2 regions of the Mesorhizobium sp. C277A genome follow, and region 1 is predicted to be linked to the other one. Evidence: predicted binding sites of a transcription regulator. Region 1 holds the regulator's gene; the other holds the start of a gene.
What was found. Region 1 encodes PhoB, which activates phosphate uptake and scavenging genes when phosphate is short. Its sites were predicted from a motif close to TGTCATNNANCTGTCAT; they were not measured.

Region 2: a site for PhoB is predicted at 1,620-1,636, ahead of NKK52_RS09115 (PhoX family protein). Genes of this name have one in related genera too.

What each region holds. Positions count from the first base shown of each region.
Region 1 is NZ_JAMYVW010000002.1:4,460,460-4,463,555, reverse strand. Features, by position in the region: gene pstB (phosphate ABC transporter ATP-binding protein PstB) at 1-665, shown strand, start outside; gene phoU (phosphate signaling complex protein PhoU) at 707-1,411, shown strand; gene phoB (phosphate regulon transcriptional regulator PhoB) at 1,428-2,117, shown strand; gene NKK52_RS21940 (ROK family protein) at 2,148-3,096, opposite strand, start outside.
Region 2 is NZ_JAMYVW010000002.1:1,825,240-1,828,335, forward strand. Features, by position in the region: gene NKK52_RS09115 (PhoX family protein) at 1-1,564, opposite strand, end outside; gene NKK52_RS09120 (hypothetical protein) at 1,682-2,077, opposite strand; gene urtA (urea ABC transporter substrate-binding protein) at 2,391-3,096, shown strand, end outside.

The DNA.
Region 1 (3,096 bases):
TGACGGCGCTGATCGGCCCGTCCGGCTGCGGCAAGTCGACCTTCCTGCGCTGCCTCAACCGCATGAACGACACCATCGATTTGGCGCGGGTGACCGGCAAGATCACGCTCGATGAAGACGACATCTACGACAAGAACATCGATGTCGTCGAACTGCGCGCCCGCGTCGGCATGGTGTTCCAGAAACCCAACCCGTTCCCGAAGTCGATCTACGAGAACGTCGCCTACGGCCCGCGCATCCATGGGCTGGCCAAGCGCAAGTCCGACATGGACCAGATCGTCGAGCAGAGCCTGAAGAAGGCGGCGATCTGGAACGAAGTCAAGGACCGCCTGCAGGAGCCCGGCACCGGCCTGTCCGGCGGCCAGCAGCAGCGCCTGTGCATCGCGCGCGCCATCGCCGTGTCGCCGGAGGTGATCCTGATGGACGAGCCCTGCTCGGCGCTCGATCCGATCGCCACCGCCCGTGTCGAGGAGCTGATCGACGAACTGCGCCAGAACTACACGATCGTCATCGTCACCCACTCGATGCAGCAGGCGGCGCGCGTGTCGCAGCGCACGGCGATGTTCCATCTCGGCTATCTCGTCGAGGAGGGCGCCACCGACAAGATGTTCACCAACCCCGACGACAAGCGCACCCAGGACTACATTACCGGCCGCTTCGGCTGAGCCGTCCGGCGGGTGAATTTTCAGGCACGAGGACCAAGATCATGGGTGAACATACCGTCGCCTCCTTCGATGAAGAGCTCGGGCAGATCAGCAAGCTGATCCGCGACATGGGCGATCTGGCAGGCTCGATGGTCAGCGGCTCGACCAGGGCGCTGCTCAATTCGGACAATGCGCTGGCACAGCGTGTCGTTTCCGACGACGCCATCATGGATGCGCGCCAGCGCGAACTGGACGACCGCGCCATCACGCTGATCGCCAAGCGCCAGCCGATGGCCAACGATCTGCGCGCCGTGGTCGGCTCGATCCGCATGGCCGGCGACCTCGAGCGCATCGGCGATCTCGCCAAGAACATCGCCAAACGCGTCGGCACCGTGGGCTTGAGCGTCACGCCGCGCGACCTCTCGCACTCCATCGATGCCATGGCGCAGCTGGTGCTGATCCAGGTGCAAGGCGTCGTCGAGGAATATGCCGCCACCGATGCGGCAGCTCTTGCAAAACTTAGGAATGACGACGAGCGCATCGACGTCAAATACACGTCCGTGTTTCGTGAGCTCTTGACCTACATGATGGAAGACCCTCGCAACATCACCGCCTGCACGCATCTCTTGTTCTGCGCCAAGAATCTTGAGCGCATCGGCGATCATGTCACCAACATCGCCGAAAATGCGTATTATGTGCTGACCGGCCAGCAATTGCCCGCCAATCGTCCGAAGCAGGACGAGACGGCGATGGCCACGCCGGCCTGATGAGGGTGAACTGCCTATGATCGCGCCACGCATCATGGTCGTGGAGGACGAGGAGCCGCTAGGCGTGCTCCTCCGCTACAACCTCGAATCCGAAGGCTATCACGTCGAGGTGGTGACACGCGGCGACGAGGCCGAGATCCGCCTGCAGGAAAACGTGCCCGATCTCCTGGTGCTCGACTGGATGGTGCCCGCTGTTTCCGGCATCGAGCTCTGCCGGCGGCTTAGAGTGCGGCCCGAAACCGAGCGGCTGCCGATCATCATGCTGACCGCGCGCGGTGAGGAAAGCGATCGCGTGCGCGGCCTGTCCACCGGTGCCGACGACTATCTGGTCAAGCCATTCTCGACGCCGGAGTTCATGGCGCGCGTGAAGGCGCTGCTGCGCCGGGCCAAGCCGGAAGTGCTGTCCAGCGTGCTCAAGGTCGGCGACATCGTGCTCGACCGCGAGTCGCACCGTGTCTACCGCAAGAAGAGCGAGATCAGGCTCGGACCGACCGAGTTCCGGCTGCTCGAATTCATGATGCGCCATCCCGGCCGCGTGTTCTCGCGCAGCCAGCTGCTCGACAATGTCTGGGGCGAGACGATCTACATCGACGAGCGAACCGTCGACGTCCATGTCGGGCGCTTACGCAAAGCGGTCAACAACGGCCGCATGCCGGATGTCATCCGTACCATTCGCGGCGCCGGCTACGCGATCAGGGAAGACTAGGATGCTGCGCGTCGCGCCGTTGCCGGCCATTCAGGCGACATGCTTGCCGGATTTGGCCTGAATGCCCGGCGCGAAAATCTCCTGATCGACGAAGCCGAGCGCGCGCATGGCACAGCCTTCGCGGATCAGCGGCAGCTCGTTGGGCTCGGTGTCGAAGGAGATCGATTTCGAATGCTGGCCGCCGGCGGTCTGGGCGATCGCTTCGCGCAATGCCGGCTCGATCAGGTCGAAGGCGGCGGCGCTGACGCCAACCATGGCGACAGGCGCCGGGTCGATCAGCGCAAACAGGCTGCCGAGGCCGAAGCCGAGCGCCTCACCGGCCTTGCGATAGGCTTCGCGCTCCGGGCCATCGGTTTCGCGGGCGCGCGCGGCGAGTGCGCGCATATCAGCGTCGCCGATATCGACCGGCTCGGCATCTTCGCTCATCATTTTGGCGCTGCGCCAGATGGCGTAGTTTCCGGCATAGGCCTCGACGCAGCCGCGCCGCCCGCAGCGGCAGAGCGCGCCGCCCGGACGGTGGATCATGTGGCCGAACTCGCCGCCCGAGGAATGGGTGCCGGTGAACAGTTCGCCTTTCAGCACCAGCCCCATGCCGATGCCGTGCGACAAGAGGATCGCGATGAAATTGTCGCGGTAGCGCTCGGGCTGGCGCCATTGCAGGGCCACCGCCATCATATTGCAGTCGTTCTCCATGGTGGCAGGAATGCCGAATTCCGCTTCCAACATGTCGGCGAAGGCAATGTCGGTCAGTGGCGTGATTGGCGACCACAGCATGGCCCGCGCCTGCGAATCGGTGATGCCCTGGATGCCCATGGCAATGCGGGCGATGCTCTGGACATCGAGGTCCGGGTCCGCGAGACGCCGCCCGACGATTGCTACGCATTCGCCGATCAGCTCGTCGCGCGGCATGGTCAGCGTGTCGAGCCGGCGCTGTTCTTCCGCGACCACCTGGCCGGCATAGTCGATGACGGTGACGGAG
Region 2 (3,096 bases), 2.6 Mb from region 1:
AGCCATTGTCCGACGTGTCCGGATGAAAAGTGGCGCCGACCTTGGCATCTTTCGGGTTGCCGCAGAGCACGAACAGGTCCCAGGCATACTTTTCCGCCGTGTGGTCGGCATCCGCGCCGCGGCCGCCGGGCGGGATCAGTTCGACAATATGGCCCCAGAGATTTTCCGGCCGCGTGTTGGCCGGATTGACCTTTGACTGGTCGCGCTTCTTGTTCTTGGTCATCACCGCATAGACGCGGCCGGTCACCGGATTGGTCTCGATGTCCTCGGGCCGGTCCATCGGCGTGGCGCCGAGCGCATCTGCCGCAAACCGCGTCTTCAACAGCACCTCGGCCTGGTCGGCAAAACCGTTCTCGACGGTAAGCTTGCCCTGGCCGTGCACCAACGGCAGCCACGTCATCGAGCCATCGGCATCGAAGCGGGCGACCGACAGCACGCCATCGTCGAGCAGATCGGCGCCGGAGGCCGGGTTGGCCTTGTCATAGGCCTTGGCCGAGACGAAGCGGTACATATATTCGAAATAGTCGTCGTCACCCATATAGACGACAACGCGGCCGTCCTTGTTGAGGACCACGGTCGAGGCCTCATGCGACATGCGGCCAAGTGCCGTGCGCTTCACCGGCCTGGACTGAGGATCGTAAGGGTCGATCTCGACCACCCAGTCGAAGCGGTTGGCCTCGTTCGGTTCCTTGTCGAGGTTGAAGCGGTCATGGAAGCGGCCGCGGCCATAGATGTCGGAGCCGTCGAAGCCGTAACGGTCGAGCAGGTCGGCAGTCGGCGCCTTTTTCGGGTCGCCGCCGAAAATGTCGGACACGCCTTCCTCGCAGGTCAGCACCGTACCCCAGGGGGTGAAACCGCCGCTGCAATTATAGCTGGTGCCGAGCACTTTCGTGCCAGTCGGGTCGGCCGAAGTTTTCATCAGCGCATGGCCGGCAACCGGTCCGGAAACGGTCATTTCGGTGTTGGCGGTGATGCGGCGGTTGAGCGGGCTGTCCGCCACGGTTTCCCACTTGCCGTCCTTCACCTGCACCTCGAGGATCGAATGGCCCATCGCGGCCATGCCGAGATTGACCTGTTCCCTGGTCATCGTCTTGCCGGCATCGCCCTCGGTCATCCCCGGAAACATCACATTGGGCGAGATGTATTCGTTGTTGACGCAGAGCAGGCCATGATCGGAATTCACCGTGCCCTTGGGCAGCGGCATGAAGGCGATGTAGTCGCAATTGTAGCCGAAGCGCTTTTCCTGTTCCTCCGCCGCGACCTTGTTGCCGTCGAATTCGGCGAGGCCGGCTGCAAGCGGGTCGCCCCAGCGCGCGACGATGGTCGTCTCATAGCCTTCGGCGGCGGCATGGGTCTTGTCGTAGACCCGCTTCAGCTCGGGAAAGCCGAGCGTCGACTGCGCTGCGGCGGCATGCGTTTCGCCGGCAAACAAGGAGCCGACAAAGCTGCCGCCGGCAATCAGCGCGCCGGAGGCGAGGCTGCCTTTCAAAAGAGACCGGCGCGAGACGCGCTCGGCAATGATTTCGCGGATGACGGGGGAGGATGAAGACGGTGTATTGGCCATGGTGTCTGCCTCTCAGGGTGGATGTTACGGCGCACCGTTGCCCTAGTCTGCTTAGGCAACATTCACATGACATAAGAGGAAGGTTTTGCCGCAACGGGGCGCGGCACTACGCATCGCTCAGCCCTTGGTGCAGGTCGAGGCGGTGAAGGCGCCGTCGGGCTGCTTCAGAATGATGTCGAATGACGGGGCGGTCTCGCCGTCCAGTGTTGCCTGTGTCATGGAGACGGAGTTGCCACCGGTGGTATAGCCGCCCAGCGGCCCGAGCCAGGTGATCTCGCCATTGGCGTTCATCTGATAGTTGTAGCCTTGCAGCGCCGTTCCGAACGTCACCGGGCCGGTATAGACATTGCCCTTGATAGTGATGTCGCCGAGGTTGAGGAAGGCGCCGAGCAAATAGACCTCGCAATGATAGGTGCCGTCAGGAAGTTTGCCCTCGCTGAAATCGGCGCGCGCGGCGCCGCTCGTTGCCATCAGCAGCAGGATGCAGGAAATGCGTGAGATGCGAGATGTCATGACGTCTCTCTTTTGAAGGGCGAGCTTGCCCTATTTTTGCGCGGTGCCGCAACATTGTTCGCCCGGAACCCACGGCCGGAGATCAAAAACTAGGCATTTGTCTCAATTGGGCGAAAATTAGGCAAAAGTGGTGTGCGCTGCGCAAATTTGCCTCAATCAATTTTTACCGGCTGCCTTTTTGTTTCTCCAGGCTAATATACCAACCGGCTGATAACGCTCGGCTATTCCATCTTTGTGAGCGGCGCCTTCGCGTTTGGCACGGCAGTTGCTTTGCATTGTCGCGGTGCAATCAAACAGCTTGGGAGTCTTCGGTATGAGGGGTAATTTCTCCACAATAACAAAAATGTTTTCGGCGGGCGTGATCGCCGCCGGCCTGTCGATGTCGTCTCCGGCCAAGGCCGCCGAAGACACGATCAAGGTCGGCATTCTGCATTCGCTATCGGGGACCATGGCGATTTCGGAGACGACGCTGAAAGACGCCATGCTGATGCTCATCGAAGAGCAGAATGCCAAGGGCGGTCTGCTCGGCAAGAAGCTCGAGGCGGTCGTTGTCGATCCGGCCTCCAACTGGCCGCTCTTTGCCGAAAAGGCGCGCGAGCTGATCTCGAAGGACAAGGTCGCCGCCGTGTTCGGCTGCTGGACCTCGGTGTCGCGCAAATCGGTGTTGCCGGTGTTCTCGGAACTCGACAACATCCTGTTCTACCCCGTCCAGTATGAGGGCGAGGAAAGCGAGCGCAACGTGTTCTACACCGGCGCCGCCCCGAACCAGCAGGCGATTCCTGCCGTCGATTATCTCATGAGCGAGGACGGTGGCTCGGTGAAGCGCTGGGTGCTGGAAGGCACCGACTACGTCTATCCCCGAACCACCAACAAAATCCTCGAGGCCTATCTGAAGGCCAAGGGCGTCGCCGCCGAAGACATCATGGTCAACTACACGCCGTTCGGCTTCTCCGACTGGCAGACCGAAGTCTCCGCAATCAAGAAATTCGGCTCGGCCGGCAAGAAGACCGCCGTCGTCT